DNA from 4 places in the Achromobacter sp. 18P8.1.1 genome. Region 4 is predicted to be linked to each of the others. Evidence: predicted binding sites of a transcription regulator. Region 4 holds the regulator's gene; each other region holds the start of a gene.
The links. The regulator FliA, encoded in region 4, starts transcription of late flagellar genes. The targets are predictions, from matches to a motif close to CTAAAGTTTNNNNNNNNNNNGCCGNTA.
Positions count from the first base shown of each region.

Region 1: AC27VE_RS24540 (FlxA-like family protein) is a predicted target of FliA. The motif match lies at 2,207-2,233, and genes of this name have one in related genera.
Region 2: flgM (flagellar biosynthesis anti-sigma factor FlgM) is a predicted target of FliA. The motif match lies at 5,788-5,814, and genes of this name have one in related genera.
Region 3: AC27VE_RS20700 (flagellar protein FlaG) is a predicted target of FliA. The motif match lies at 3,652-3,678, and genes of this name have one in related genera.

Region 1 covers NZ_JBYOKH010000049.1:25,969-33,934, forward strand. The annotation lists gene AC27VE_RS24530 (methyl-accepting chemotaxis protein) at 1-771, shown strand, start outside; gene AC27VE_RS24535 (solute carrier family 23 protein) at 814-2,136, opposite strand; gene AC27VE_RS24540 (FlxA-like family protein) at 2,275-2,694, shown strand; gene AC27VE_RS24545 (extracellular solute-binding protein) at 2,826-4,151, shown strand; gene AC27VE_RS24550 (ABC transporter permease) at 4,234-5,946, shown strand; gene AC27VE_RS24555 (ABC transporter ATP-binding protein) at 5,943-7,028, shown strand; gene AC27VE_RS24560 (LysR family transcriptional regulator) at 7,039-7,947, shown strand.
Region 2 covers NZ_JBYOKH010000071.1:9,593-17,558, forward strand. The annotation lists gene AC27VE_RS28735 (flagellar basal body L-ring protein FlgH) at 1-76, opposite strand, end outside; gene flgG (flagellar basal-body rod protein FlgG) at 76-861, opposite strand; gene AC27VE_RS28745 (flagellar basal body rod protein FlgF) at 926-1,687, opposite strand; gene AC27VE_RS28750 (flagellar hook-basal body complex protein) at 1,726-3,213, opposite strand; gene AC27VE_RS28755 (flagellar hook capping FlgD N-terminal domain-containing protein) at 3,285-3,983, opposite strand; gene flgC (flagellar basal body rod protein FlgC) at 4,004-4,423, opposite strand; gene flgB (flagellar basal body rod protein FlgB) at 4,446-4,853, opposite strand; gene flgA (flagellar basal body P-ring formation chaperone FlgA) at 5,031-5,747, shown strand; gene flgM (flagellar biosynthesis anti-sigma factor FlgM) at 5,875-6,168, shown strand; gene AC27VE_RS28780 (flagella synthesis protein FlgN) at 6,207-6,683, shown strand; gene flhF (flagellar biosynthesis GTPase FlhF) at 6,770-7,966, opposite strand, start outside.
Region 3 covers NZ_JBYOKH010000035.1:18,257-26,222, forward strand. The annotation lists gene fliK (flagellar hook-length control protein FliK) at 1-828, opposite strand, end outside; gene AC27VE_RS20685 (flagellar protein FliT) at 825-1,178, opposite strand; gene fliS (flagellar export chaperone FliS) at 1,226-1,654, opposite strand; gene fliD (flagellar filament capping protein FliD) at 1,674-3,062, opposite strand; gene AC27VE_RS20700 (flagellar protein FlaG) at 3,207-3,584, opposite strand; gene AC27VE_RS20705 (IclR family transcriptional regulator) at 3,727-4,464, shown strand; gene AC27VE_RS20710 (acyl-CoA dehydrogenase family protein) at 4,501-5,667, opposite strand; gene AC27VE_RS20715 (CaiB/BaiF CoA transferase family protein) at 5,667-6,902, opposite strand; gene AC27VE_RS20720 (Bug family tripartite tricarboxylate transporter substrate binding protein) at 6,899-7,870, opposite strand; gene AC27VE_RS20725 (cupin domain-containing protein) at 7,934-7,966, opposite strand, start outside.
Region 4 covers NZ_JBYOKH010000043.1:82-8,047, reverse strand. The annotation lists gene AC27VE_RS22955 (O-linked N-acetylglucosamine transferase family protein) at 1-2,089, opposite strand, end outside; gene AC27VE_RS22950 (flagellin N-terminal helical domain-containing protein) at 2,351-4,033, opposite strand; gene AC27VE_RS22945 (methyltransferase regulatory domain-containing protein) at 4,261-5,865, opposite strand; gene AC27VE_RS22940 (RNA polymerase sigma factor FliA) at 6,022-6,777, opposite strand; gene flhD (flagellar transcriptional regulator FlhD) at 7,206-7,529, shown strand; partial or broken gene flhC (flagellar transcriptional regulator FlhC) at 7,563-7,966, shown strand, end outside.

The DNA.
Region 1 (7,966 bases), on a different contig from region 4:
GGCAATGCCAACCTGTCGACGCGCACCGAGGAGCAGGCCGCAGCCCTGGAAGAAACCGCCGCGACGATGGAAGAGCTTGCCGCCACCGTCAAGCAGAACGCCGAAAACGCCGCCCAGGCGAACCAGCTGGCCGCGGTCAGCATGCAGGTCGCGCAGCGCGGCGGCGACAACGTGGGCCAGGTGGTCGCCACCATGCAGGGGATTTCGGAGAGTTCGCGCAAGATTTCCGACATCGTGTCGGTCATCGACAGCATCGCCTTCCAGACCAACATCCTGGCGTTGAACGCCGCCGTGGAAGCCGCCCGCGCCGGCGAGCAGGGCAAGGGCTTCGCCGTCGTGGCGGGCGAGGTGCGCACGCTGGCGCAGCGCGCCGCGCAGGCGGCCAAGGAGATCAAGGGCCTGATCGAAGCGTCCGTGGACACTGTCAAGGCCGGCTCGGCCCAAGTATCCGCCGCCGGCCAAACCATGCAGGAGATCGTGGCGTCGGTGCAGCGCGTGACGGACATCATGGGCGAAATCTCGGCCGCGTCGACCGAGCAGGCAGGCGGGATCGATCAGGTCACGATGGCCGTATCGCAAATGGACGAGGTGACGCAGCAGAACGCCGCGCTGGTGGAAGAGGCGTCGGCCGCCGCTTCCGCGATGGAGGAACAGGCGCGGCGCCTGTCGGAGGCCACCGCGGTGTTCAAGACACAATCAGGTCAGGTGATCGAGGCCGCGCCGGCCCGGGTGTCCGGGGTGAAGCAGGCGGCGCGGCTGTCCAGGTCCTGACCGCCGCGGCCGCCGTGCGCGGGGCTTGCGCCCGCGCCGGGGTCAGCCCGCCGCCGGCTTCCTGCGGCGCAGCAAGGCGTACAGGATGATGGCGCCGAAGGTGGCGGTGCCGATGCCGCCCAGCATGAAGTCGCCCAGCTTGATCGTGAAATCGCCCGCGCCCAGCACTAGTGTGACGGCGGCCACGATCAGGTTGCGGTTGTCGCTGAAATCCACCTGGTTGACCACCCAGATACGGGCGCCGGCGATGGCGATCAAGCCGAACACCACCACCGACATGCCGCCCAAGACCGGGCCCGGGATGGTCTGGATCAGCGCGCCGAATTTGGGCGAAAACCCCAGTACGACGGCAATCAGGGCCGCCACCACGAACACCAGCGTGGAATAGATGCGGGTTACCGCCATCACGCCGATGTTCTCGGCGTAGGTGGTGACGCCGGTGCCGCCCACGGCGCCCGAGACCATGGTGGCCACGCCGTCGCCGACGAAGGCACGGCCCAGGTAGCGGTCCAGGTCCTGGCCCGTCATGGCGCTGACCGCCTTCACGTGCCCCAGGTTTTCGGCCACCAGGATGATGGCCACCGGCACGATCAGCCCCATCGCCTCGGCCTTGAAGACCGGCGCGGCGAAATGCGGCAGGCCGATCCAGGCCGCGGCCGCCACCCCCGAGAAGTCGATGGGCTTGCCCATGCCCATGCCATTGGCCAGCACGGCGTACACCACGCAAGCCAGGATCAGTCCGACCAGGATCAAGAGGCGCTGGACCATGCCCTTCGTGTAGACGGCGATGCCGCCCACGCAGACGATGGTGACCAGGGCCATGAAGGTGTCGAAGCCCGAGGCGCCCATGGCGCCCTTGGCGGCAATCGGCGCCAGGTTCAGGCCGATCACGGCAACCACGGCGCCCGTCACGACGGGCGGCATGAGCGTATCGATCCAATTGGCGCCGCCACCGGCGCGCGCATTGACGATCCAGACGATGACGCCGATCAGCGTGTAGGCCAGGCCGCAGGCAATGATGGCGCCCAGCGCCACGCCGATATTGGCGTTGGCCCCGCCGCCGGCATACCCGGTGACCGCGATCACCCCACCGATGAAGGCAAAGCTGGACCCCAGATAGCTGGGCACGCGGCCGCCGACGAACAGGAAGAAGATCAGCGTGCCGATACCGGACATCAGGATGGCGACGTTGGGGTCGAAACCCATCAGCAGCGGCGCCAGCACGGTCGAGCCGAACATGGCCACCACGTGCTGCGCGCCCATGGCAACGTTCTTGGGCCAGGACAGGCGTTCGTCGGGCGCGATGATGACGCCCGGCTCGGCGTCGTCCGCCAGGCGCCAGCGCGGAAAATAAGAATTGGACATGGGTTTCCCAAAATAGGTGTTGGGTATGAGCGGGCGCCAGTGTAAAGGGGGCCGCGAACAGGCGGCAACGTTTAAGTTTGCCGCCAGAATGCCGTACTAGTGGAAACCCCGAAATCCAAACCGGCAGCAGGAGCAACCATGGCGACCACCCCCATCAACGGCATCTCCCGGAACAACTCGCTGGCCGACCTGTGGGCCGAGCGGATCCAGGCCAACAAGGAAGCCAAGCCGGCCACGGATGGCGAGGCGACCTCGCTGACCGCGGACGGCAAGATCCGCGTCAATACGCCGGGTGGGATGAACGTGGCCAGCACGAACGCCAGCGAAGAAACCGACAATGACGACGAATACACCCGTCAGATCAAGGAACTGCAAAAGCAGCTCAAGCGGGTCATGGACCAGATCGCCAGGGTCAAGGCCAGCGGGATGTCCGATGAAATGAAGGCGCAGCAGCTCATGTCGCTGAATGCGCAGGCCGTGCAGATCCAAGGCCAGATCGCGCAAGTGATGGCGCAGCAGGCGCGCGCCGCGCAAGGCGGCATCTCGACGACCGCCTGACCCGCAACGGCGGGTAACGGGCGCATCATCCAGGCGCCCGCGCTGATGAGGCGCATCAAAATTTCTGATTGGACGCATAGCAGGTCAGACATTACTGTCTCCGGACAAATCAAAAACTACGGAGACAAACCATGCATGCAATGCGCACAGCCCTTGCAGGAGCCCTGCTGGCCGCCTGCGCGGCACCGGCCCTGGCCGGCACCGTCACGGTCATCACGTCGTTTCCCAAAGACCTGACCCAGGCCTACAAGAGCGCCTTTGAAAAGGCCAATCCCGGCATCACGCTGGAAATCCTGAACAAGAATACGGTGTCGGGCATAGCCTATGTGCGCGAAACGCCCGCCGGCCAGCGTCCGGAAGTGTTCTGGGCCAGCGCCCCGGACGCCTTCGAAGTGCTGGGCCGCGACAAGCTGCTGGCCAAATCGTCCGACATGGCGAACAAAGACGTGCCGGACAAGATCGGCAACTACCCCATCAACGACCCGGGCGGCATGTACCTGGGGCAGGCGCTGGCGGGCTACGGCATCGTCTACAACACACGCTATATCGCGGCGCACAAGATTCCGGCCCCCGTGGAATGGAAGGACCTGTTGTCGCCGCAGTGGTTCGGCCATGTCGGCATCACCTCGCCGTCTCGCTCGGGCACGATGCACCTGACCGTGGAGACCATTCTGCAGGGCGAAGGCTGGGATGAGGGCTGGAGCACCTTGCTGCGCATGTCCGGCAACAGCAGCGCCGTCACCGAGCGGTCGTTCGGCGTACCGGACGGGGTGAACAACGGCCAGTTCGGCGCCGGCCCGGTCATCGACTTCTTCGGCCTGTCCAGCAAGTATTCAAAGTTCCCAGTCGAATTCGTCTACCCCTCCGAAACCGCCATCGTGCCCGCCAACATCGCGTTGATCGAAGGCGCGAAGAACACCGAGGAAGGCAAGAAGTTCATTGCCTTCACGCTTAGCCAGGCCGGCCAGGAACTGCTGCTTGAACCGAAGATCTCGCGGCTGCCGGTGCTGCCGTATTCGGCGCTGGCCGGCAAGGTGCCGGCGGGCTATCCCGACCCGGCCGAGATTGCCAAGCGCAGCAAGGTGCAGTTCAACGCCGACCTGTCGCAGACGCGCTACTACGTTGTGCAATCGCTGTACGACCAGACCGTCACGTTCCGCCTGAAGGAACTGCAGGCCGCCACCAAGGCGATCTACGACGCCGAAGCCAAGCTGGGCGACAAGGCCAAAAGCGGCCGCGCCGCCGAGCTGCTGGCGCAGGCGCGCAAGCTGACCTGGGCCCCGCTGGTCGACGGAAAGAAAGCTGCCGACCCGGCCTTCCTGGCGATCTTCGCCGGCAACAAGAAGGACGCGGCCGTGAACCAGCAGATCACCCAGCTGGAAGGCGAGTGGAACGGCAAGTCCAAGGCGAACTACGAAGAAGCCGTCAAGCTGGCCAAACAGGCCGCAGCGCTCTAACCCGCATGACGCGCGCGGCAGCGCACGGGACAGTTCCCGTGCGCTGCGCCGCGGTCCCCTGGCAACGATTTCGGGAATCTCGATGAATTCTTCGGGCCACTCACGCCTGCCCGCCGGCCCCGTATTGACGGCGCTGCTGGTGTTCGGCTTTCTGCTGCTTTTCCTGGCCGTACCCGTGGGCACGGTGTTCTACAGCGCCTTCGTGAACGCCGACGGCAGCCTCACGATGGGCCACTTCGGTGCGTTCTTCAACCAGCCGCTGATGAAGGAAGCCTTTTTCAACAGCCTGTACGTCGCGGGCTGGTCGGCGCTGCTGGCGTCGTTGATCGCCGTTCCGCTGGCGTACTTCACCGTGCGCTTCGAATTCCGCGGCGCGCTGATCATCCAGACGCTCGGCGTGCTGCCGCTGATCATGCCGCCCTTCGTGGGCGCGGTTGCGATGCAGCTGATCTTCGGCCGCTCGGGCAGCGTCAACCTGCTGCTGAACGACTGGTTCGGCTTCACGATCCCGTTCATGGAAGGGCTGAACGGCGTCATCTTCGTTGAGGCCCTGCACTACTTCCCGTTCATCCTGATGAACCTGGTGGTGGCGCTGCGCAACATCGACGGCGCCATGGAGGAAGCCGCCTTCAACCTGGGATCGCGCGGGTTCCGCCTGTTCCGTCGCGTGATCTTCCCGCTGGCGTTGCCGGGCTATGTGGCAGGTACATCGCTGGTGTTCGTCAAAGTGTTCGATGACCTGGGTACGCCACTGGTGCTGGGCACGACCAACATGCTGGCCCCGCAGGCCTATCTGCGCATCACGCAGGTGGGGCTGGAAGACCCGCTGGGGTATGTGATCAGCGTGATCATGATCGCATTCTCGATCCTGGCGCTGTGGCTGTCGGCGCGCGTGCTCAAGGGCCGCGACTACTCCACCCTGCAAAAGGGCGGCAACTCCATCCAGAAGCGCAAGCTGCGCCCGGTGGAAAGCGTGCTGGCCTATGGGTGGATCATCCTGGTGCTGATGTTGGTGCTGTCGCCGCACATGGGCGTGCTGCTGTTGTCGCTGGCCAGCGTCTGGAGCTTCGCGCCGCTGCCTGACGGCTATACGCTGGCTCATTACTCGGCGGTGTTCTCCGAATCCCAGGGCATGATCGCCAACACCCTGCTCTATTGCGGCCTGGCGGCGGGGGTGGACGTCATCCTGGGCACTGCCATCGCCTACCTGATGCTGCGCACCCGCCTGCCGGCGCGCCAATGGCTGGACTTCATGGCATCGGCGGCGCTGGCGATTCCCGGCATCGTGCTGGCGATCGGGTTTTTGCGCACGTTCCGCGGCATCGAGCTGCCCGGTACCGGCACCTTGCTGACTTCGTCGTGGATCATCATCATGATCGCGTACTCGGTCAGGCGGCTGCCCTACGCGCTGCGGTCATGCGTGGCGTCCCTGCAGCAGATCAACGTCTCGCTGGAAGAGGCGGCGCAATCGCTGGGCGCCACCCGCATGAGCACGATACGGCGCGTGGTGGTGCCCTTGATGGCCGGCGGCATGCTGGCAGGCTTCGTGACCAGCTTCGTGACGGCCGCGGTAGAACTGTCGGCCACCATCATGCTGGTCACGAAAGACAGCCAGGCGCCCATGAGCTACGGCATCTATCTGTATATGCAAAGCGCGGCGGGCCGGGGTCCGGGCGCCGCACTCGGCGTGCTGGCGGTGGCCGCGGTGGCCATCGGCACGTATGTATCGCACTTGCTGGTGGAGCGCGCGCAGTCGCGCCAGCGTCCGGCACGCAATGAAGGGGAATCCGCATGAAGAAAGTCAGCGTCGAATGCCGCAACATCCGCCTGTCGTATGGCAAGACGGAAGTGCTCAAGGATGTGAACATCAACATCGAGCCCGGCGAGTTCTTCGCCCTGCTGGGGCCGTCGGGGTCGGGCAAGTCCACGCTGCTGCGGCTGATCGCCGGCTTCAACCGGCATAGCGCGGGGCAGTTGCTGGTGGACGGCAAGGACATCAGCGGCACGCCGCCCTGGGACCGCAACATCGGCATGGTGTTCCAGAACTACGCGCTGTGGCCGCACATGACGGTGTGGGACAACGTGGCCTTCGGCCTTGTCGAACGCAAGCTGCCAAAGGCGGAGATCCGCGCCAAGGTGGAAGCAGCGCTTGAGCTCGTGGGCCTGTCGCAATACGGCAAGCGCCGCCCCAACCAGTTGTCGGGCGGGCAACAGCAGCGCGTGGCGCTGGCCCGCACCATCGTCATCGAGCCGCAGGTGCTGCTGCTGGACGAGCCCCTATCAAACCTGGACAAGAAGCTGCGCGTGCAGATGCGCCAGGACTTGCTTAGTTTGCAGCGGCGGCTGGGCATCACCACCATCTTCGTCACGCACGACCAGGAAGAGGCGATGACCACTGCCGACCGCATGGCCGTGCTGGACCACGGCGTGGTGCAGCAGATCGGCGCGCCCAGCACGCTGTTCGACTATCCGGTGAACCGCTTCGTCGCCAACTTCGTGGGCACGATGAACGTGCTGGAAGGCGATGTGCGCGAGCGCACGAGCGGCAGCGTGGTGCTGGCGGTGGAAGGCATTGGCGACCTGCACTTGCCGCTGACCGCCGAGGCGCCGGCGGCCTCCCGGCTGGCGGCCAGCTTCCGGCCCCACACGGTGCAGATCGAAATGGCCGACGGCCTGGGCGACGCACGCTACGTCTGGCTGCCGGGCGTTGTCGAAAGCAGCGAATTCCTGGGCGAATTCACGCGCTATCAGGTGCTGATCGGCGAACAGCGGCTGACCGCGGACCAGTCGCACCTGGCCGGGCTGTCGCCCTTCCCTGCCGGCGCGCCGGTTTCGATCGGGTTGGAACCTACCCAAGTCCGGCTGCTCGCGGCCTAAACTTGCGGCCATGGAAATCTATCAGATCCGCGCCTTCGTCACGGTCGCCCGGCTGGGCAACCTGACGAAGGCGGCCGAAGCGCTGTCGCTGACCCAGCCTGCGGTCACCGCGCAGATCAAGGCGCTGGAGCAGAGCCTGGGCGTGGCGCTGTTCGACCGCAGTGGCGGGCGGCTGGCGCTGGCCAAGGCGGGCGAAGTGTTGTTGCCCACGGCGGAATCCCTGCTGGTGCTGGGCGCGCAACTCAAATCCGAAGCGCAGCAACTGCAAGGCAGCCTGCACGGGGTGGTGGAACTGGGCGTGCCCAGCGAAATGCCGGATTTCCTGCGCCTGGGCGAATTGGCCTCCGCCGTGAACCAGCGGCTGCCGCTGGTGGAACTGAAGACCCAGACGCTACCTGCCGCCACGCTGGCCGAACAGGTCAGCACGGGCCGCCTTCCCGCCGCGCTGACGATTGCCGCCAACCCGCCGCGGGGTGTGCTGTGGCTGCCGTTGCGCAGCGTGCGTTACCGCATCGCCATGCCGAAGGAACATGCCGCGGTGCTCAAGCGCGGCGGCTGGCGGGAAGTGGCGCAACTGCCCTGGCTGGACGGACCGTCCGGCTGCCACACCCATCTGTTGCTGCGCGACATGTTCGAACGCCACGGCCTGTCGCCGCGCATCATCATGCAGCATGACGACCAGGCCAACCTGGATGCGCTGGTGCGCGCCGGCGCAGGCTGCGCGCTGCTGCGCGAGGAAACCGCCCTGGCCGGCGCCGCGTCCAACGATTTCATCGTATGGGGCCAGGCCCGCGTGGACGCCATGCTAGGCTTCATCCTGCCCTATGAGCGCGCTAGCGAGCCCGCGCTGGTCGCGTTAAGCTCGATCATTCAAACCATCTGGAAGCCGCGCGCGGCGATCACGCCGGCCCAGCTTTAAGCCTTACTCCGCATCACGA
Region 2 (7,966 bases), on a different contig from region 4:
GCGGGATCATGGCGCAACCGGCCGCCAGCATAGCCAGCGCCGCAGCGAATACCAGACGCAGGACAGACATGGGCATCACAGTTGGGACAGGCGGGCCAGCATCTCGTCGGAGGTCTTGACCGCCTTGCTGTTCATTTCATAGGCGCGTTGCGTGGTGATCATGTTGACCAGTTCCTCGGCAACGTTCACGTTGGAGGTTTCGACGTAGTTCTGCATGATCGAACCCGCGCCGTCCACGCCCGGCTGCAACAGGTTGGCCGGGCCCGATGCGTCCGTTTCCAGGTACAGATTCTCGCCGATGCTTTGCAGGCCGGTGGGGTTGATGAAGGTAGCGATCTGCAATTGGCCGATCTGCACGTTCACGCCGGCGGCGCCGGGTTGCGTCACCGAAACGATGCCATCCTTGCCGATGGAGATCGACAGCGCGTTGTCCGGCACGTTCATCGGCGGCTGGATCACATAGCCGCTGACGGTCGTCAGCTGGCCGTTCTGGTCGCGCTGCAGCGCGCCGTCGCGCGTGTAGCCCTGGGTACCGTCAGGCAGTTCCACTTGCAGGAAGCCGCGGCCATTGATGGCGATGTCCATTTCGCCGCCGGTGTTGTTCAGGTTGCCGTCCGTATGGATGCGTTCGGTAGCGGCCACGCGCGCACCCGTACCCAATTGCAGGCCGGACGGCAGTTGCGTGGCGTCGCCCACCTGGGCGCCGGGCTGGCGCAGCGTCTGGTACATCAGGTCCTGGAACACGGCGCGGCCGCGCTTGAACCCGTTGGTGGAGACGTTGGCCAAGTTGTTGGAAATCACGTCCATGGAGGTCTGTTGACCTTCCAGGCCCGTTTTGGCAATCCACAACGAACGCATCATGATGAAGTACTCCTGGTGCCGCGGTCTGGCCGCGCGCGAAAATTGTTTAAATCAGCCCGCGGGATCAACCGACGGACAGGATCCCGTTGGCGCGTTCCGCGTTGCGGTCCGATTGCTGGATCACCTGCATCTGCTGCTCGAATCGGCGCGCGTTTTCGATCATGCCCACCATCACCTTCATGGGATTGGTGTTGCTGCCTTCCAGCACGCCGGACAATACGCGCAGGCCCGGGTCCGCGGGCGCCGGTGGCGCCGGCTGGCCGTTGACCGGCGCCAGACGGAAGACGCCGTCATCACCGTGCACCAGTTGCGCATTGTTCGGGTTCGCCAGCTTGATGCGGCCCAGGTTCAGGATGTTGTTGGGCCCGTCGCCGGCGCCGATGGCCGTGATCGTGCCGTCGGAAGTGATCGTCAGCGCGGCCTGGTCCGGCACGTCGATGGGGCCGCCCTGATCGGACAGCACCGGCTGGCCCAGCGAGGTCTGTAGCAGGCCGTTGATGCCGACCTGCAGGCTGCCGCCCCGGGTATAGGCTTCGCCCTGCGGGGTCTGCACCGCGATCCAGCCGTTTTCGCTGGCCAGCGCCACGTCCAGGTCGCGGCCCGTGGTCTGCATGGTGCCCATCTGGAAGCTGTTGCCGGGCGTGGACGCCACCGTCGAAACGCGCGTAGGCAGACTCACCCCGTCCGTCATCGGAACCGACCGGTACAGCGCGATCTGTTCGCGAAAGCCCGTCGTGTTCACGTTGGCCATGTTGTTGGCGAGCGCCGCCTGATGCTCAGTGATACGCGCTGCGCCATTCATGGCGGTGTAGATGATTCTGTCCATTGCCTATTCCGTCGGTGTCGTCGCGAGCCTGTAAGGCTTTACTTCAGGTTCATCAGGACTTGCATGATTTCGTCCTGGGTCTTGATGGTTTGCGAGTTGGCCTGATAGGTGCGCTGGGCGATGATCATGTTGACCAGCTCCTTGCTCATATCGACGTTGGACGCTTCCGTCGCTTGGCCCACGACCTTGGACAGGCCGTTGGTGCCCGGCTGGCCCAGGATTGGCTGGCCGGACGCTGCCGTTTCGGTCCAGGCGTTGTTACCCACCGGTTGCAGGCCTTGAAGATTGGAAAAATCCGCCAGCACAATCGTGCCGACGATTTGCGTTTCGCCATTGGTGTAGCTGGCGACCAGGCTGCCATCACCACCGATGTTGATGCCGCTGAATTCACCAGACGTGTAGCCATCCGGCTTGGCGACCAGCTTGTAGTCGCTGCCATACTGCGTGGTGCCCGTGTAGTTCATCGAGATACTCAGCGGGTCGGCCGGCGTCGTGGTGCCACCGGGCGTCGCGAAGCTAAGCGTCACGACCGGGGCGCTGGTCAGCGCGCCGGCCTTATTGAACGTGAACTGCTGGGGATTGCCCCAGGTCCCAGCCGCTTGGGTCGTCGGCGCCATGGCCTGGCCGTCCATCGTGTAGTACACGTCGTAGACGCTATTGCCGGCGGCGTCGGCCGGGCGTTTGACGAAGTACTGCATCACCTGGTGAGAGTTCCCCAGGGAGTCGAACACCGTCATGGGCGACGCGTTCGTGTAGCTGCTGGAGATGGTGGGATCGAACGGACGGCCGATTTCAGTGACTGCAGCGGTGAAGTTCTTGTATCCCGGCACCTGGGTGACGTCGCCCGTGGTCACGGCACCCGCGGCATCCACCGTGATCAGATTGGGCGCTGCGCCGTAAGTGCCCGCGGGCGGCTGGTTCACCCAGACAATCGTGCCCGCCGGGTCGCGCGTGAATTCGTACTGCGTAGCCGGCGAAGGCGGCGTCGTGCCGGTCATGGTCACCGAACCATTCACGGCGGGCGCAGTCACCGTATCCGTCAAGTACACCACTTTGGCATTCGCATCCAGGTTGGCCACCGTGGTGCCGGTGCTGGACGCCTTGGGCGCGACGTTGGCGGTGGGCAACTGCAGCTCAACCGGGTTTGCGCCGATCGCCCCGGCCGGGTAACCGGTCATGCGGTAGCCCTGCGCGTTGACGATGAAATTGTTCTTGTCGACCAGAAACTCGCCGTTGCGGGTGTACATCACCGCGCCGCTCTGGTCGGTAACTCGGAACATGCCCTTCGCACCGTCGATGGCGATGTCGTATTCGCCGCCACCGCCGTTCACCGCACCTACCGTGAAGCGCTGCGTGATCGCCGCGACCTTCACGCCCAGGCCCACGCGCGAGCTGGCGTACACGTCAGCGAACGACGCGGTCGACGACTTGAAGCCGACGGTGCCGGAGTTGGCGATGTTGTTGCCGATTACGTCCAGGTTCTGCGATGCGGCGTTCAAGCCGCTCAATCCTTGTCCGAAGCCCATGTTTTCTCTCGCTAATCTTTATCTAGGGAAGCCGTCGCACATGCGCCGGCGCCGATTCAAATCCGCCCGGTTCAGGCGCCGATTACCTTACGCACGTCCAGCATGCTGGTCTGGCCGTCCAGGCCCAGATCCAGACGCAAGCCGTTGGTGGAATACGCCACGCTCTTGACCTGGCCGTAGCTCAGCACTTCCGCATTCACCTTCTTGCCGTCGCCGTCGGTCGCCAGCACGGACACGGTGTACGCGCCCGCCTCCATCGCCACGCCGCTGTCGTTCTTGCCGTCCCAGTTCAGCGTGTACACGCCCGTCTTCTGCTCGCCCATTTCGATAGTGCGCACAACCGCGCCGTTCGAATCCGAGATGCGGACCTGCACCTTCTGCGCGTCGCCCTGCAGGTCCAGGCCGTAAGGCGTGACCACGCGTTCGGCGGCGTTGTCGCCATCCACGCCGACCTTGACCTTGGAGCCGGGGATCAGCACGCCCTTGCCGATCATCGCCACGGCGTTCATCGACTGCGACACGTCGATCTGGCCGCTGATGGCCAGCATGGTGTTCTTCAGGTTGGTGATGCCTTCCACCGTGGAGATCTGCGCCAGCTGCGAGGTCAGCTCGGCGTTCTGCATGGGGTTCAGCGGATCCTGGTTCTGCAGCTGGGTCACCAGCAGCTTCAGGAACTGGTCCTGCAGGCCCTGCGCGGTGCTGGAGCCGTTGGCGCCGCTTTGCGCGAGGCCCAGGCCGGTGGTGCTGGTGTTCTGGTCGACGGTGGTCATGGATTCACTCTGTCAGGAAATTAGGATTGACCGATGGTCAGCGTCTTTTGCATCAACGACTTGGCGGTGTTGAGGACTTCGACGTTTGCCTGGTAGGACCGCGATGCCGCGATCATGTTGACCGTTTCGGCCACCGGGTCGACGTTGGGCATGCTGATATAGCCCTGGGCATCGGCCAACGGATGCTTGGGGTCGTAGACCTGCTTGAGAGGAGATGGATCCTGGATGACGCCAGCCACCCGGACGCCGCCGATCTCCTGCCCCAGCGCCTGGCCGGCAGCGGGATTAACCTGGAACACGACCTGGCGGGCGCGATACGGCTGGCCGTCCGGACCCACGACGCTGTCGGCGTTGGCCATGTTGCTGGCCGACACGTTCATGCGCTGCGATTGCGCGCTGAGCGCCGAACCGGCGATATCGAAAATGCTCAACAAGGACATTGCCTGTCGCTCCCTTTATGGATCAATCCTGAATGGCCGTCTGCATGGTCCGGATGCGACCGGAAATCATCTGCATGGTGCTTTGGTAGTGCAATGTGTTGTCGGCGAACTGCACACGCTCGATATCCATGTCCACCGTGTTGCCGTCCATGCTGGGCTGGTACGGCAGGCGGTACAGCAGCTCGGTCGGCCCCTGGGACACGGCCTTGGCCGGGATATGGCGTGCCGACGTCAGCGCCAGCGACGTATCCGGCAGGCGCATGGTGCCTTCCATCGCCGTCTGCATCGCTGCCTTGAAGTCAAAGTCGCGGGCTTTGTAGTTGGGCGTGTCGGCATTGGCGATGTTCGACGACAGCACTTCCTGACGCTGCGCGCGCAGTCCCAAGGCCTGCTGATAGAACCGGAAATCTTCGTTAAGCCTGTCTAGCATCGTGGCGCCTTCGTGCGTTGCAATACGGATAGAGCAAGGGACTTCGGACGCACCGTTATCCCATTGGATGACGGCATCATAGGGGCCGGCGGCCAAACACAATCAGCCAAATAACCCGCCATTTCTCATCCAATTCACGTATTGCCGAACGGCGCGGACTCCTACAATTCATCCATCATGAAAATCTCCGCACGACATCTCCGCGCGCGCGCCGGCTGCCTGATCGCCCTGGCCCTGGCCTCCTCCGGGAACGCCCAGGCGCAGGACGCCGCCAGCCAGGCGCCCGAGGCGATCGCCGTGGCGGCACAAAGCTATCTGCTGGACCAATTGGCCGGACTACCTGGGCAACCGGTCATCTCCATCGACCCACCACGCGCAGAGCGCCTGGCCCCGTGCGACGCCATGTCCCCATTTATGCCGTCGGGCATGAAGCTGCGGTCGCGCATGACCGTCGGCGTGCGCTGCAATGCGCCCAAGCCGTGGACGACCTACGTGCAGGCGACCGTCAGCGTCCCCGGCTACTATTACGTCGCGTCGCGGATGATCGCGGCCGGCCAGGCACTGACGCCGGACGACCTAGCCCCCCGGGACGGCGATCTGGTGTCGCTCCCGCCCGGCGCCATCACAGATCCCCAGACCGTCGTCGGCATGACGGCCGCCTATCGCATCAATGCCGGACAACCGGTCCGCGGATCGTCGCTGCGCAACGCCCAATCCGTCGTCCGCGGTTCAAACGTCCGGATCAACGCGCGCGGCAACGGTTTCGTGGTCAGCAGCGAAGGCCAGGCGCTGGACAACGCCGCGCCCGGCGCGATGGTCCAGGTACGCACGGCCAGCGGCCAGGTGGTCAGCGGCGTGGTCAGGAATGCGGGGCTGGTTGAAATACAACTGTAGGTAATGTTACAAATCGCGCTGCACCAGCCGACGGCCTGCCCTAAAGTTCGTTCCAGCCCTGCCGTTACAGAGACATAAGTAGGCGGATCCGTCGCAAACCGACCCAGGACGCCCTGCGGAGAAAACCTTGAAAATCAATTCGACCACCAACCGGCCCATTTCTGCCGATGCCGTTGCCCAACGCCCGGATTCCGCGGTTGCGCAGGCGTACGGCGCCAGCAATGGCGGCGGCTCCAGCAGCTCGCAAGTGGCGCTGAGTTCGGCGTCGCGCAAGATGCTGGCCCTGCAAGACGGCTCGAACGACATCAACGTCGAGCGCGTGGCCGCCATTCGCGCCGCCATAGCTTCGGGCCAGTTGAAGATCGATACCGGCAAGATTGCCGACAGCCTGATCGCCAGTGCGCGCGATCTGCTGAAGTAATTCTCCGTTCACCGTCCTACCGACTTCGAAGCACGATCATGAACCCCGTCGACTCCCTCCAGTCCTGCATGCGGCAGGAAGATGCCCTGATCTCCGAGTTCTCGACCATTCTGGAAGAAGAGACCGAAGTGCTCGTGGGTCCGGGGAACGTCGGCGCACTGCAAGCCATCACCGAACGCAAGGGGCGCATTGCCCAACAACTGGTCGACCTGAGCGAAACCCGGGACGGCCTGCTGTCGGAGATCGGCCTGCCCGTTGGCCACGCCGGCACGGAACAAGCTGCCGTGCAGCACCCGCAATTGTCCGAGATCTGGCAAGCGCTGCTGACAAAGTCGGCCTCTGCCAACGAAATCAACATGCGCAACGGTGCGCTGATCGACGTGCACCTGCGCTATACCCAGCAGTCGCTGGACGCGTTGCGCAACATCAACGGCGTGGGCGTCACTGCCACGTACGACGCGCAAGGCCGAGGGGCGCGCAGCGCCCCGGGTCGCAAGCCGATTGTGGCGGGCTGACCGCCCTTTTTCGTTTTCTTCGCTTCGGCGATAAAAAAAGGCGGCGCATTGCGCCGCCTTTCTATTGGTGCGGACTCGCCTTGGGATTACGCCCCGCCGGTCATTTCCAGCATCGCGAACATCTTGAGGATTGCCACGGGCAACATGCGGCCCGACAGTTTGCGCTCCGAACCCACGATGCCCGACAACGGCCCGCGGACCACATCCGCGGACGGAGAGTGCGCCATCTGCCAGCAGGCGGCGCCCAACTGGCCCGCCATCAAGGACTGCCGCGCCAAGGTATGCGCGCCATCCACCGCCGGCAACGCCTGCCAGGCATTGGCCATATAGCGGAACCCGGCGCGCGCCTCATCCTGCAGCACCAGCCAGCGTGCCACGGTGGCGGCATCGGCCTGGGACGCCGGCAAGTTCGTCACGCCGAACAGTTGCGCGGCGATCTCGCCGCTTTCGGTATCGATCAGCCGCGCGCACACCAGGCGCATCGCTGCCCCGTCGCTGTTCTTGCCCGGCAAGGCGACTTCCGTGCCCGACGCCCACAGTGCGAGCGGCACCCGTTTGCCGGCTTTTTCGGTCAGCAGACCGGGCATGTCGCCCGGCTGGCCCACCGGCAGATAACCCACGCTCTTGCCGACCGCATTCAGATTGGTGGGGCATTCGTCCTGGATCACCCGCATGCCGCCGGGGCAGCGCGCCACCCACGATGCGCCCTGCCCGGTCAAGGACTGCCACAGGCCGGACGTGCCCGCCTCCAGCAAGTGCACCAGCGGCAGGCGCGGCAATTGTTCGCCCAGCCAGCGCACGCGGGCCTCCAGCGCCAGGGCCGCATCCGGCTGCCCGGGCGCGGCCGGCGCAAACGACGTCAACATGCCATGCGCCAGCGCCAGCTGCTGCGCCGGCGCGGCCAGGGCGGCGCCGCGGTCGCTCATCAGCAACGCGCCCAACAGCGTTCCCCCAGGCAAGCCTTCGCCCTTCATGGTGGTCTTGCCGTGCACGGCCAGCAAGTGGCGGTGGCAGGTGGCCGAGAATTCGCGCCGCACCATCGCCAGCGGCTCGTCGCCCAGCGCGGCCAGGCTTGCGCCCGCCCCATCGCCGACGTACTCGCGCCACGACGCGCGCGCCTGAGCGCACGCCGGATCGCTGTCCAGCATGGCGATCGTATCGTCAAGATTCTGCGCGGCCGCGATAGACGCCGACCCGCCTTGCGGACGCAGGATCGCGGACGCTAGCAACTGGCGGCGGCGCGCGGGATCCACGGCATCGGCTTCGCGGGCGGCCGGCGCCAA
Region 3 (7,966 bases), on a different contig from region 4:
GGGGGCGGCGTCCTTGCTCAGCTTGGCCTGCGGCTCGTTTCGGAGTGCTGACGGGTTTGTCCGGCCGAACACCATGTCCGTGAGATGCGATTCGTAGAATAGACCGCTGGTCTGTAGTGCTTGGCGCAACGCCTGACCCAGCAGACGGGCCGACGGCCCACTGGCAGCCATTGATGCGTGGGCGGCCGCCTCGGCGCCGCGACCGGCATTGGCCTGGCCGGAGGGTGCGGCGGCCTTTGCCGCCGGAGCGGACGTACCGGCATCTTCGGCGGCAAGCAAGCTCGCTGCCGTGGCGGTCGGTGTCGGGGCGGGCGCAGGCGTAGTCGCAGCCGTAGCCGTTGATGGGGTGGGCAGCTGGCCGGATGGCGGCACTGGCTGGCTAGCGGCGGGTTGGCCGGCAGGCTGGCCCGGAGCGCCATTGGCATTCCACAGCGGGGCGCGTCCCTGCACGGCGGGGGCGGCCTCCGGAAACTGGGCGAGCAACGCAAGAATGGCACGAGCCGTGGTGCCCAATGTGGTCGGGGCGGAGGCAGTGGTGTCGCTGCTGGTGACCAGCCCGCGCGCGGCCAGCGCCAGGGCGGCGGCAGTCTTGGGGTCGACAACAGTATTCTGGCGGTCACCTCGGGTGCCGCCAGTCTGTATGCCTTGCCGAGGATCGCGGGTGGACCCGTCTGCCGAGCCGGGCTTCTCCAGGCCGCCGGGCTGGCTGACGGCGTCGGGCCGGGCGCCGGAGACCTGATTGGCGTTGGCGGCGGACATCGTCGTGCCAAGCACGGCGTCCAACCGTTGCACCAGGACGTTACCGAGTGCGGCGGGACCTACGCTCATTCTTTAGGCGCCTGATAGCCGTAGGCGGAGAGCAGGGTCTGCTGACGTTTCATGCGTCCCAGCAACTCGCCCAGGCGAGCCAGTTGAGGAAGCGCCAGGTCCCGAGTAAGGGCATCGTTTTCCAGGATGCGGACCAGCAGGTCGTACTTCATCGTGCGTGCGGCTTCGTCCAACGGGACTTTTTGCTCGTACTGGCGCAGAAGTTCGACGCGTTCGCAATATTGTTGTCCATGGACCATCGCCAAGTCCCAATCGCCCGCCTTGGCGGCGGCCAGCATTTCCCCTGTAATAGACGCGATTTCCTGGTAGTTTTCCAGGATGGAGGGGGTGGACTGGGTGAGGGACGTCATGGAAATCTCGGGCGTTCGCAGGCTGACTGCAGGCATATTCTGGGCCATTACGGCTCCAAGCCGCCAGCCGGCCGGTCGATGGAAGTCTGCCAGGCTTCGGCCAAGTCGGCCAGCAGCCGATCGGCAAGGTCGAGCTGCTCGGCATCTGCCTTCAGGTTTGCCGTCAGCAGCGTGCGGATGATGTAGTCATATAGAAGGGCGAGGTTGGCCGCGATGTCGCCTCCTGCTTCCATATTCAGCCCGGTCTTCAGACCTTCATCGACAATCTTGATCGCCTTCGAGATGGCCGCGCCGCGCTCGGCGATACGGCCTTCGTTCAAATGAATGCGGGCCTGCCCGATGGCTGCCCGGGCGCCCAGATAGAGCAACGTGATCAGCCGCTCCGGACTTGCGCCCAGGACTTGCGTTTCCAAGCCGATATCGGCGTAGGAACGAACAGAATAAGACCCTGAGGGCCGTCGGGCGGCATACGTCATTTAATGCATCTTCTATAAGTTACTTGGTGGACTTGTTCAGTGCCTCGAACTGCTGGGTCAGGTAATTACCCGTGCTTTGCATCTTCATGTAGAACGTGTCGAGCGCTACAAACTGCGCACGCATCCGCTCAATTTCCGCGTCGCTGGACGCTTTTGCGCGCGCCTTTTGTGCGTCCAATGCGCTGATCGTCTTGGCCAGGCCGTCCTGGCGCGTCTTCAACGAGCCCGTCGAACCCAGCACGTCTTTCAGGGCGGCGTCGATATTTTTGGCCAGGCCATTCTCGCCGGTCAGCAGCTTGGTGACGTCGCCGGGGTTGTCGGTCAACGCCTTGGTCAGCTTGGTCGTGTCCAGCTTCAATTCGCGGGCGGTGGCGTCAGTCGTGATGCCCAGATCCGCCAGCGAGCGCAGGGTGCCGTCGCCCAAAACGCTTTGCAACGCGCCAGCAAGCGCCGACTGGATCGAGCGCGTGGTGCCGTCGCCCGTCAGGGGCTGGTTGGTGGCAGCTTTTGCGTCGAACGACGTCAGGTTCTTGATCGTGGTTTGCAGCGTCTTGTACTTAGTGACGAAGTCCTGGATTGCCTTGCTGGCGACCGAGGTGTCGGCTTCCAGTTTCAGCGTGATGGGCTTGTCCGTTTCCGTCTTTTCAGCCAGGTTCAGCGTAATGCCGTCGATGGCGGTCGAAATGTTGTTCGAACCGCTCTTGACGGTAATGCCGTTGATAATGACCTCAGCGTCTTGCGCCTTGGTGGCCGCCATGCCGGTCGTGTTGCCGCCTGCGTCCGTGCTGAAGCTCAGGATGTTCTGAAGCGATGCGTCGCCGTTCACGGTGATGGACTTGACCGAGGCCTTTTCGCCGGTGTCCCGTGCCGTCAGCATCAAGTAGTTGTTGCCGTTGCCGTCGTTGATGACGGTGGCGCGCACGCCGCTCTTGTCGTCGGCGTTGATGGCTTTGACGATGCCGTTGAGCGACGTGTCGTTTTTCAGGTCGACCGTGTGCTTGGTGCCGTCGGCCAATTCGATTTCGAACTTGCCGGTCGTGCCGTTCTGGGCGGTACGGTCAGCGACCGCCGTCGATTGCAGGCTTTGTGCCCGCGCCAGGTTTTTCACTTCGATCGTGTATTGGCCCGTCACGGCGCCCTCGGCGGCCACGGTGGCCGTCAAGGCGGAACCGCCCGTGACGCTACCCTTGATGGCCCCCATCGTTTCTGCCTTGCCCAATACGGCGGCCGACGACTGCAGGGCTTCCAGCGCGCTTTGCAGCTGCGAGTAAGCGTCAATGCGGGTCTGATAGCTTTGTGCGCGCGTGGTGTAGACGGACAGCTTTTTCGTCTCGGCGTCTTGCAGGTCAGACAGGATCTTTTCCAGCGGCAAGCCGGAAACTGAGCCGAGGTTAGTGATGGAAGCCATGTGAAATTCCTTTCTTGCGAAGCGATTCTGTCAAAAATACGGTGTCGGCGATTGGCCGGGTAAGGGCATAAGGCGGGCCTAATTCGGCGCTTCCCTCAGGGAATGGCGCCAAAATAAGCGATAAACGCCGTTTTAAGGTCCGTATCAAGCTGTGGTTTTGATGCCATTGCCTTGCATGTTCACGATCATTTTGGCGATTTTCAGCACCGTTTCGCTGGGGATGGTGCGAAGTACGTCACCTGTTTCCGCATCCACCACCGACACCACGACCTGATGCACGTTGGGATCGATCTCAAACTGAAGTTGCGTGGACCAGGCCTTCATCTGGTCGTTGATTTCGTCCAGCGCCTTGTCTAGCGGCAGCTTCTGCGAGTCTGATTGATCCGACGTGGCGCTGTCGGAAGCGCTGCTATTGGTCGCTGCCGCCGCGGGCGTGACGATCACGGCCGGTTCGGCAACGACGTGCGCCTGCGTCATCGCAGCGGGTGCGTACGTAGCGGGTGCTAAGGGGGTTACGGCCATGATCACTCCAGCGGCGATGTGGGCGTCTCGGAGGAACGCGCTGTTTTCAGGGAATTCTCAGCTACCATAACGGCATGCCCGCAGGGAACTTTAGCCCTCGGCGAGGCAGATGTTTCACGTGCTAAATAGTTCGGATCGGGCAATGAGTGTCAAGACGGCGCTGCGAGTTATCGAAATCATCGAAACCTTTGCCCGCGAAAAACGCGCGCTGCCCTTGTCGGAACTGGCCCGGCTGCTTGACGTCCCGGTGTCCAGTTGCCTCGCGCTGATCCGCACCCTGACCGGCCTGGGCTACCTGTACGAAACCGGCCGCCGGCAGGGCTACTACCCCACGGGCCGTCTCTTGGCCATGGCCCAGCGCATTGCCCGGGCCGACCCCGTCCTGGACCGGGTCTATCCCAGCTTGGTCGAATTAAGGGATGCCACGCGCGAGACCGTCGTGTTCGCCAAGCTGACCCAGGACGGGCGCGTCGTGTACCTGGATGTGCTGGATTCCCCACATACCATCCGATATGCGCCCGTTGCCGGCGAGTTCAAAGACGTTCACGCCAATTCGTTGGGCAAGGCGTTGATGTCGCTGATGGACGAATCCGTGCGCGATACGATGCTGGCCGGCATGGCAATGACCCGCTACAACGAGCGCACGCTCGTCACGCCGCAAGCCTTGCAGGACGATATCCAGCGGTCGCGTCAGCGGGGCTGGTTCATGAATAGCGGTGAATCCATCGCGGACGTGGGCGCGATCGCCTGGCCCGTCACCCTGTCGGGCGAACACTACGCGATTTCGGTCGGCGGCCCGATCTACCGGATCGAGCCGCAGCAGGAAGCCTATGCGCGGATCCTGCGGGCGGCCTGCACCGGGCTGGAACAGCAGGCCTGAGGCGCTGCCGCGCCACGCGGCGCGGCGCCGATGGCGTCAGTACGACTTCGGCAGCCCCAGCACCTTTTCCGCGATGAAGCACATGATCAGCTGCGGGCTGACCGGCGCGATGCGCGGGATGAAGCTTTCGCGCAGCAAGCGCTCTACGTGGTATTCCTTGGCGTAGCCCATGCCGCCCAGCGTCATCACGGCGGTCTGGCAGGCGTTGTAGCCGGCCTCGGCCGCCAGGTACTTGGCGGTATTGGCATAGGGCCCGCAAGGCTGGCCGGCGTCGTACAGGCTGGCGGCCTTGAACACCATCAGGTCGGCCGCTTCCAGCTGCATCCAGGCCTGGGCAAGCGGGTGCTGGATGCCCTGGTTCTGTCCGATGGGCCGGCCGAACACGGTGCGTTCGCCGGCGTACTTCACCGCCCGGTCCAGCGCGGCGCGGCCGATGCCCACCGCTTCGGCGGCGATCAGGATGCGTTCCGGGTTCAGGCCATGCAGGATGTATTCAAAGCCGCGGCCTTCCTCGCCGATGCGGTCGGCCACCGGAATCCGCAAACCGTCGATGAACAGCATGTTCGAGTCCACGGCCTTGCGGCCCATTTTCTCGATCTCCCGCACTTCGATCTTCTCGCGATCCAGATCGGTATAGAACAGCGATAGCCCCTGCGTGGGCTTGTCCACCTCGGACAGCGGCGTGGTGCGCGCCAGCAGCAGCATCTTGTTGGCGACCTGCGCCGTCGAGATCCAGATCTTGCGGCCATGCACCACATACTCGTCGCCCTGGCGGACGGCCCGCGTGGACAGCTTGGTGGTGTCCAGCCCGGCGTCCGGCTCGGTCACGGCGAAGCAGGCCTTCTCGCGGCCGGCGATCAGCGGCTCCAGCCAACGCGCACGCTGCTCGTCGCTGCCGAACACGACGACCGGGTTCAGGCCGAAGATATTCATATGGACGGCGGACGCACCGGTAAACCCCGCGCCGGAGGCCGCGATGGTCTGCATCATCAGTGCGGCCTCGGTCATGCCCAGGCCGGCGCCGCCGTATTCCTGCGGCATGGCGATGCCCAGCCAGCCGTCGCGCGCCAGGTCGGCGTGCAGCGGCTCGGGAAAGCCGCCTTCGCGGTCGCGTTCCAGCCAGTATTCATCGGGGTAGCGGTTGCAAATGCGCGCAACGGCGTCGCGCAGCGCCAATTGATCTGGGGTGAAGGCAAAGTCCATCAGTTATTTCCATCTTGGGTAATGCCGCGGTCGACCAGGGCGTCGATCCGGGCGGCGTCATAGCCGGCTTGCTCCAGCACTTCGCGGCTGTGTTCGCCCAGCCTGGGCGCGTGCCGACGCAGGGATGTGGGCGTGCCCTGGTACTGGCCCAGCGGAGCGGTCGTGCGTATCCGGCCTTCGGAGGGGTGGTCCATTTCGCGGATGAAGCCGGTGGCGGCCAGATGCTCGTCCTGCAGCAATCCGTCCACCGTGTACAGCTGAGACGCGGGAATGTCCGCGCGCGCCAGATCGTCCAACCATGCCTGGCTCGGGCGCGAGCTGATCACCTCCGCCACAAAGGCGTAGACCTCGCTGATATGCGCGGCCCGCGCCCCGTGCGTGCAGAAACGGGGATCCTGCTCAAGCTCCGGCCGGCCAATCAGGCCAAAGAAATTGCGCCAGTGCTTATCGTTGTAGATCAGCAGGCAGATATAGCCGTCGGCTGTTGCATAGGGTCGGCGATGCGGCGCCAGCAGGCGCGCGTAGCCCGTCGGGCCCAGCGGCGGCTCGAAGGTGGCGCCGCCCAGGTGGTCCCCCAATACCAGGTGCGCCATGCCTTCGAACATGGGGATCTCCACCTGTTGCCCGCGTCCCGTCGCCCTGGCGTGCAGCACCGCCGACACCAGGGCAATGCCCACGTGCAGGCCTACGGCACGGTCCGCCAGCGTCAGCGGGGCATAACGCGGCACGTCGCCGCTTTGCTGGGCCGACAGCGCGGCGATGCCGGTCTGGCCCTGGATCAGGTCGTCGTAGGCGGGCCGCCCGGCGTACGGGCCGGCCTCGCCGAAACCGTAGGCGCCCAGATAGACGATGCGCGGGTTGCGCGCGGCCACCGCTTCATACGACAAGCCCAGACGGGCCATCGCCTGCGGCCGGATGTTGTAGAGCAGGGCGTCGCAGCTTTCGGCCAGTTTCAGGCAGGCGTCCAGGCCCTCGGGCGTCTTCAGGTCCAGCACGATGGACCGCTTGTTGCGGTTCAGGTGCAGGTACAGGTGGCCCATGCCGGGGTTGCGCATGGGGCCGACGGCCCGCATGTTGTCGCCCGAGGGCGGCTCCACCTTGATCACGTCGGCGCCCAGGTCGGCCAGGATCTGCGTGGCGTAGGGGCCCATCACGACCGAACTCAGGTCCAGGATGCGCACGCCGCTCAGCGGGCCGGCGCCGGATGTCGTCTCAGAGGGGTTGTGCTGCGTCATTGCTGTTCGATTCCCGCGTCGCGGATCAGCTTGCCCCACAGGTCGCGTTGTTCGCTGACGAACTGCGCAAACGCCTCGGGCGTGCTGGAGAAAGCGTCGAAGCCCAGGCCGGCCAGGCGCTTCTTCACTTCCGGTTTGGCCACGACCTGATTGATCGCGGCGTTCAGTTTGGCCACGACGTCGGGCGGCAGTCCGGCCGGGCCGAAGTAGCCGTTCCAGGAATTCAGGTCGAAGTCCTTCACGCCGGACTCGGCCATGGACGGCAGGTCGGGCACGATGGCGCTGCGTTCGGCGGTGGACACGGCCAGCGCGCGCAACTGGCCCGATTGCACGAAGGGCAGGCCGGAAGCCAGGTCGGTGAACATGAAGTCCACCTGCCCGCCCACGACATCGGTCAGGCCTTGCGGCGTGCCCTTGTAAGGCACGTGCAGGATGTCGATCTTGGCGCGGTCGGCCAGCGTGGCGCCCGCGACGATGCCGGTGCTGTTGCCGCTGGCGTAGGTGATGCGTCCCGGGTTCTTCTTGGCGTCCGCCACCAGGTCGGCGACGTTCTTCCAGGGGCGCTTCGGATTCGCGACCAGGATGAAGGGCAGGTTGCCGCCGCGCGCGATGGGGGTGAAGTCCTTGACCGGATCGTAGGGCACGTTCTTCATCAGCCAGGGGGCGGCCGAGTGCGACGTGTTGGTGGTGACGAAAAGGGTGTAGCCGTCAGGCTTGGCACGCGCCACGTAGCTGGCGGCGATGGTGGCGTTGGCGCCGGGTTTGTTCTCGACGACGATCTGCTGGCCCAGGATGGCCGACAGTTCGGATCCGAAGATCCGGCCGACGGCGTCGGTGCCCGAACCCGCGGGGAAAGGCACGATCAGGGTGATGGGTTTGTTGGGATAGTCGGCGGCGTGGGTGGCGGGGGCCGCCATCACGGCCGCTGCGCCAAGTAGGGCCGCGCCCAGCAGGCTCAGGTTTCGCATGGTTTGTCTCCAGTTTTTGTCGGGGCAAGCGCGGCTCTTCGTCCGCTGCCTGTCGCTGCGCCGTCAGGCGGCAGGGGGTGATGCCGGGAAATCGCG
Region 4 (7,966 bases):
ACAGGTTGATGCGGGACTTGCGATGCGCTGGTTCCAGGGCGATGGCGAGCAGGTTGCTGGCTTCGGCTTCCTTGTAGCGCCGTTCGGTCGTCAGGGCGTCGGCCAGTGCGGAATGGGTTTCGGCACTGAGCGGCGCCAGTTCGACTGCTCGGCGGCTGGCGCCGATGGCTTCGGACGTGCGCCCCAATTGCGTCATGATCGCAGCCAGCAGCACGTAGCTTTGCGGGTCGGCCGGCCCCAGTTCCAGGGTCGTCAGTGCAGGCAGCAGAGCCTCTTGCACGCGTGCGGTGCTGAAAAGAGCAATGGTCAACGCTTCCCATGCATCCCAGAACTTGGGGGCGCTCTTCGTCAGGCGGCGCGCGATTTGTTCTGCTTCCTGGAAGGCCTTCTTCGTCATCAGCTCGTGCAGGCGAATGGCCTGGGCGGCGATGGCCTGTCCCGGATTAGGCTGGTGCCCGCTGGCGGCAAGAATGCGCGCGTTCAGGCTCAGGCATGCCAGGGCGCTGATGTACAGGCCTAGCAGCGGCATATTGCCGTGCGCGGCGGTCATCGCGTCGCGTAGCATCGTTGCCCACGCGCGCGTACTGCCTTGAACGAGCGCATAACGCTTGAGCAACGCCAGGGTTTCTGCCACATCCGATGGGTCTGCGGGCGAGCCTCCCGTGTCCGGCACATGGGGCAAGCGGCCAGCGGCGAGGTTGCGGATGATGGCAGACTGCGCAGCCGACGGCACCAGCTTGACGGGCTCATGCCAGAGGTTGAAGCGCGGCAGGGCCGGCGCCGTGTCATCGGCAATCAGAAAGGGGATCGGCCGCAACGGGGCGTCGCCTTCGCGTTCGTAAGGGCCGGCGTCCAGGCTGTAGTGCAGCAGATCGTTTTCCATCAGCGTCTGCAAGACACGGTCCAATACCTTGCGCCCGGCGGCGTCGTCGATCTGGTTCTTGTTCAGCAGGACGGCCAGCAGCGTCGGGTAGGGCAGCGTCGCCGGCCACGCATGGTTGAGCATGTCCGTGACCGTCACCACGTCGGCATCCTGGGTGACCAGGGCTCGGCCAAGATGGTTCACATAAGTGGCGCCGCTCTCTTGTCCGTTGGCAGCCAGGCGGATCAGCCCGCAGGCAAAGCGCAGGTCCCGCATGCGGTTCAGGTCAGGCTTGCCCGCCACATTGGTTGCGCGCGCTTGCGCTACCCACAGGCTCTGACGGAAGGCGCGGCCGGTGGCGAAATCCAGATATTGCTGGCGTACGGTGGCGGGCTGGCCCATGGCCAGCAGGCTGTGATTCAGCGATACGCCTTGGCCGAAGTTCAACGCGATTTCGCTCAGCGGCTGGGTGTCGCCCACGTAGGCCAGTCCGGCCTCGGTGGCGCGCCCGGCCAGTTCGACAAAGTAACTGGGGTTGCAGCCCAGCAACTGAAGTCCGCCCTCGTGATCTCCTTGCGCGGCATGCAGGTCACGCTCGAATTGCGCCACGATGCCGGGCAATGCCGCCAGTTGAGGGTTCGCCGCCGCCAAGCCTTCCTTAAACAGGGTCAGGGCGGCCAATGCGCTTTGGCGCAGTTCGGCGTTAGTCTGCGCGGCGTGGCCATGCAGCATGATGGCGTCGCGCACCACGTCCAGCGCCTTGGCGCCTGGGTATACGTGGCTGTCCAGATAGAGAATGCCCTGGGGCGTCAACAGGGCGGCGCAGGCTTGCAGCAGGGCCTGCGCGGCGTCGGCGGGCAGGTAGCTGTAGACGCCGGTGACGATGATGTAGTCGAACAGCCCCAACTGTGAACCCACGTCGGTCGCTTGACCGACATAGAGCGTCAGGTTGGATACGCCAAGCCGGCCCGCCGCCTCGGTGCCCTGGCTGATCAAGGTTTCCGAAGGATCAAGCCCGATTGCCTGCCCGTCAGGATAGGCCAGCGCGAACGGCAGCAGTGCCTCGCCTGCACCGCAGCCAATGGCCAGCACCCGTGCACGTTCCAGCGGCCGGGTTTCGACCCCGTATAAGTGCGCGGTGGCGCGCACTCTGGCGGGAGAATGGCTGGGCGACAGCCGGCCCGGATCTGCAATGGCTTGTCGTTGGGTGAAGGCCGGATAGGACATGTGGGGTTAGGGCTGGTCGAAGCTAGGGGATCTGATCCCGGAATTCTACGAATGGCGGCCGGGACTCATTCGGAGAATCAGCGTCGGAATATCCCGCCACTTTAGACAAAGCTCGCCGGCCGCGGCGGCCGGGTGTGGACGAAAAAAAACCCGCCGAGAGGCGGGTTTTCGGGGTGGCCAGGGCGGGTGCGAAGGCCCCGTCCTGGCTGCCAGCCAGAGGAAACCGAAGTTTCCTCTGCCGACCGTTGCCGTTGCCGAGAATTAACGCAGCAGCGACAGAACGGTTTGCGGCACTTGGTTGGCTTGCGCCAGAACCGAGGTACCAGCTTGTTGCAGGATCTGAGCCTTGGACATGTTCGACACTTCCGTGGCGTAGTCGGCGTCTTGAATACGCGAACGAGCGTTGGACAGGTTGTTGACGACGTTGTTCAGGTTGGCGATCGTCGATTCCAGACGGTTCTGCACAGCACCCAGTTCGCCGGTCAGCTTGTCCAGCTTCGTGAAGGCGGCATCCAGCGTCTTCAGCGGATCGGTGGTCAGCGTACCCTTGCTGGTGTCTTCCGTGGTCAGCTTGCCCGAGCTGTTGACCTTGGCTTCAGCACCGATCTTGGCGGTGTAGTCACCCGTGCCCGTGCCGCTCTTGACCGTAGCCTTGCCCGTGTTCGGGTCAACGGTGTAGGTCGTGTCGTACGTCTTGGTCGTGGTGAACGTGCCCTTGTCATCAACGTACGTGTCGGTCGACGCGCCGCTGGTGAAGGTGACGTTGGCGCTGGTGATGCCTTGACCCAGCTTGACGACCACGCCGCCGGCGGTAGCGTTGGCCTTGACGTTGGCCAGCAGCGCATCGGTAGCGATGGTGTTGGTGAACGACAGAGCGTTGGCGGTGCCGGTGCTGGAGTACGTCTTGCCACCGATCGAAACCGACGACGAACCAGCGGCGCCGGTGTTGGCGGCGGCGGTCAGCACGGTGTTCAGCGTGGCAGCGGTAGCCGAGGCGTTGTTGGTGGTCAGGTTGCCAGCGGCATCCAGGAAGGCGTCTTGGCCGCCGATGGTGACCTTGCCCGTAGCGTCGACTTGGAATTCAGTCTGGCCGCCGTTGTTGTGGGTGTAGGTCGCGGTCGTCGTGCCGGTGGCCGGACGCAGCGAGTTTGCCAGCGTGGTGATGGCGCCAGCGTTCGAAGCCGACTTGTCGGTGAACGTGAAGTTCTTGTTGGCCGAGTCGTACGTGTAGGTCGTAGCGCCGGTGCCCGTGCCAACGGTAACGGTGTTGCCGTTTTCCAGCTTGGCGAAGGTTTGGTCAGCCGTTGCAGCAGCGTGCGTCGTGGTGACGGTCCAGTCGTTGCCGACGGCGGTGCCGCCAGCGGCTTGCAGGTCGGACACGGTGGCCGAACGGTTCTGGGTCACGCCCGAGCCGTTGACGTTGAAGCCGTCCAGACCCAGCGTCTTGACGCTGATTTCCGACAGGTTCAGGGTGATCGTTTCGCCGTCGTTGGCGCCAACTTGCAGCGTCAGCGGCTTGGCGTTGGAGGACAGAACCTTCACGCCGTTGAAGTCGGTTTGTTGCGAGATGCGGTCGATGTCCGACAGACGTTGGTTGATTTCGTCTTGCATCGAGTTCAGCTGCTCTTGCGAGTAGCTGCCGTTACCGGCTTGCACCGACAGTTCGCGAACGCGCTGCAGGTGGGTGTTGATTTCGGAGGCGGCGCCTTCCGTCGTTTGAGCCAGCGAGATGCCGTCGTTGGCGTTACGAGCGGCTTGGGTCAGACCCTTGACGTTCGCGGTGAAGCGGTTGGCAATGGCCATACCGGCGGCGTCGTCCTTGGCGCTGTTGATGCGCAGGCCCGACGACAGGCGTTCGATGGCGGTACCCAGGGACGATTGCGACTTGTTCAGGTTGTTCTGAGCAACGAGCGACAAGTAGTTGGTGTTAATGACTGCAGCCATGTTTAGGCTCCCAAGAGAGAAAGGCTTCTTCAAACCGGGCAGCGGGGCCGCCCATCGTGTTAACGGGAGAATTCGCTTTCTTGCGTCTTCGAATTGCTCCGTTGCCAGGATTACGGCAGTCGCAAATCAATCTTTAGGCTTTTTTTTCGGCAATCGTAAATATGTTGAGGTTTTTGATGCTTTCCGGGGCTGGCGAGTCCACGCGCCAGTCCCGGCGGCCAAATGTATCAGTTCAGCAGCAGCCCGGCGCGGCGCAATTCAGCCAGCAGGGCGTTCAAAAATTCCTGCGCGACCGGCTCCAGATTGCGGGCGCCCTTATAGGTTTGTCCGTTGGGATGGGCGAGACGGCCTGAGGTCAGCGCGTCACGCACTTGCGTACGCAGGTCGGTCACGGAGTGGGTGCCGTCCATTTGCAGGGTGATGAATTGGCTCAAGGCATCGGCCGGAGGGGTCACGGGCTGATGCCAAAAGTTATACATACCCACCTGGCTCGGCTGTCGGGTAACTTCACGAAGCAATGGGAGGGCGCCGGGGATCAACGCGGGTTTGCTGTCAGGCGCCACATAGGCCGACGGCTCCATGCGGAAGTGGACTGCACTGGATTGCACCAGAGTGATCAGGTTCATATAGACGGCGTTGCACAAATCTTCTCGCGCTGCGTCCGGGTTGTGGTGCTGTGCAATGCCAAGAATGGCGTCAAAGGGCAGGGCGCGCGGCCAGGCCTGGTTCAGCGCGTCGATCATCCCGACCATGGCCGGGTCCTTGCTGCTCAGGGTCGCGCCATTGGGTGTAATGTAGTGACGATGCTCTGCGGATGCGCCCGTCGTCGCGGCGGCGGCGTCAAGCCTCGCAGAGAAGTGCATCGCTTTGAAGGCGCTGCCTTCCGGCTGGGCCAGCATCTGGCCCGCGCGATCCGCGTGCACCAGCAGGCTCTTGCGAAACGAGCGTCCCACAGCGAAATCCAGATATTGCTCGCGCATTTCACGGTTGCTATTGGCTGACAGGCCATTCAGGCCCAGCGCGACCTTGGCGCCGTAAGTCGACGCGAAGGTCAAATGCGGCTCGGCGTCCGTGACATAGGCCAGGCCGGCCTGTTGCGCGGCGGCGGCAAATTCCAGGAAGTAGCAAGGCGTATTGATTGCTTCCAGGTATTCGTGCAAGACGTAATGGTCGGACTGGCCGCGCAGCTTGCTTGCAACATTTTGCAGTGCAGCGTGCAGCGGGTTGTTGTGCCAGAGGCCGTTTTCGATGAGATCCAGCATCTCCTTGGCGCTGGCAAGTTTTTCCTGTGCCGTTTGGGCGCCAAAACTGTTCAGGATCATCGCGTCGCGTACCACGTCGGCAGCTTTCCATCCCGGGTAGGTGTTGTAACTGATATAGGCAATCCCCTCCGGAGCCAGGTTTTCCCGGCAGATGCGGAATATCGCGTCGCGCACTTCGGGGGGGACCCAGCTGAAAACGCCGTGGCAAATGATGTAGTCGAACATCCCGAACTCCGGCGTGATGTCGGTCAGGCTCATCGCGCGCAAGTCGAGATTGCGCGCGCCGACTTTCTCGGCGATCTGCTGGCCTGCCTCGATCTGTTGAGGCGCCAGATCAATGCCCACCACCTGCGCGCCCGGATAGGCCATCGCAAAGGGCAACAGGTTTCCGCCGGCGGCACCCCCCAGTTCCAGCACGCGGGCGTTGTCGAGTGCTGGCGTGGCCAATCCGTAAAGGCTGGCCACTGCTCGCAAGTTGCCTGGCGACGTATAGGCGAACGCGTTCGAAATGTACGGGGTTTCGTCGTAGGCGTCAGAAATTGCCTGCGTCAAATGATCGGCTGCGGTCATGACTGAATTCCAGGGATAGGCGGGGTGTGCTGCTTGCGTGGGCGATCGCGCACACACTAAGCGTCGATTCGAGAGGCTAGCAGCCCGGCATGGCGGCCGATGGGCGGAATAGCGTCGGATTTTTGGGGGATTTTCGAACGGCCCAAGGGCTCGAGCTCAAATAATCTGCGCGATCTGCCCCTCCTGGGGCAGCGCATGCCAGGCCTGGTCCTTCAGCTTGGCGCGGATTCTTGCCGTTGCCTGCGACCGCAGCTGGCACACCCGCGCCTCGGTCACATTCATGATGGCGCCGATTTCCTTCAGATTCAGCCCTTGTTCGTAACAGAGCGACAGCAGCAATTTTTCGCGGTCGGGGAGGGAGTCGATGGCGTGAATCAGGGCTTGTCGGAAGTCTCCGGCCAAGAGGGAGTCCAGCGGATTGCCCCCCGCGGAGCCGTGGTTCAGCGTGGCTGCCCAGTCGGATTGGCCACTAGCCGAGTCGTTTTCCGTCGTGAAATCTTCGTAATGCACGATCTGGACGCCTTGCGCGTCGTGCAGGAGCGTCTGGTAATCCTCGATCCGCATATCCAGCTGTTGCGCGATTTCAGCCTCTGACGGGGCGCGCATCAGCCGTTGTTCCAGTTGCTGGATGGCTTGTTCGATCTTGCGCGCCTTGGCGCGGACGCTGCGCGGCAGCCAGTCCTGGCCGCGGAGTTCGTCCAGCATCGCGCCACGAATGCGGGTCGTGGCGTAGGTCTCGAATTGGGCGTCTGCCGTTTCCTGATAGCGCCTTACGGCGTCAAGCAGGCCGATCATGCCGGCCTGTATCAAGTCGTCGAGCTCAACGCTGGCGGGTAGCCGGGCGAGCAATTGCAGGGCCAGCTTCCGCACTAGCGGGGCATATTCGACCAAGCTGTCATCTGCGTGGGGCATTGCGGGAATGTCAGGCGGTGTCCATCGTGACGCATTGTCTGACGTTGTCAATTTGCGACATTGTCGACAAACGCGCGGCTGCGCTAAAGCTACAAATTAAGTGATCGGCAAGGTGTCATTGTCGGGACTGCACAACATTTCATTCCTCGAAGTACGCAATGTTTTGAATGCTTATTTGCCAAATTGACGTAAATTCCCGTCGAACATCTATGTCAAGGTGTATCTATTTTCGTAAGTTGCGCAATATCAACAAAGATTTGTCATATAAGTCATAGAAAATGACATCACCTGTGGTAAATTTTACTTAAATTGCGAACAAATGATACATTTCGCATTAAAACAGGATGCAGCAAGCCGTCAGGCAATTCAAATTGTCGGCGCTTTTAGTTATCGAGCCCCTTGGGTGGGATAGGGATAGGGAGTAGGGCGTGCAACAAGTCGAAAATTCATTGCTGGCAGATATTCGCGAAGTGAATCTGTCATATCTGTTACTTGCGCAACGTATGTTGCGTGATGACTATGCCGCATCGATGTTCCGTCTGGGGTTCAGCAACGAAGTTGCCGACATCCTGATGCGTCTGTCGCCGGCCCAACTGGTGAAACTGGCTAGCTCCAGCTCGCTCCTCTGCCGATTCCGTTTTGACGATTACAGCCTGTTGTCCGCGCTGACCCATGACGTTCTGGGTGGTGCGCTGCAGCAAGCGCATGCAACCATCCTGCTGGCCAAGCAACCTGTAGAAGAACTGGCCTGACGGCCGTTCGAAACCCAATCGGACTCTCGCGCAATGGCCTCGAAAAGCGTTTCTCAGGAAGCGGACGACATCCTGCTAGCCAGCTCCATGATCACTCTGGGAGCGCGGCTTCAGGTGCTGGAGGCTGAAACCAGCCTCAGCCACGACCGTCTGGCACGCTTGTATCGCGAAATCCGCGGCTGCTCGCCACCCAAGGGCATGCTGCCTTTTTCGGTCGATTGGTTCATGACCTGGCTGCCGAATATCCATTCGTCGCTGTTCTACAACGTGTATTCGTTCCTGAACTCGCGCACCAGCAGCAAGGGTATACGTGCCACCATCGACGCATACCGCCTGTATCTGGAGAACGCGGGGCTGGATGCCGCGGAAAGTGCGGAGCCCGTCCTGAGCTTCACGCGCGCCTGGATGCTGGTGCGCTTCTTCGACAGCGGCATGTT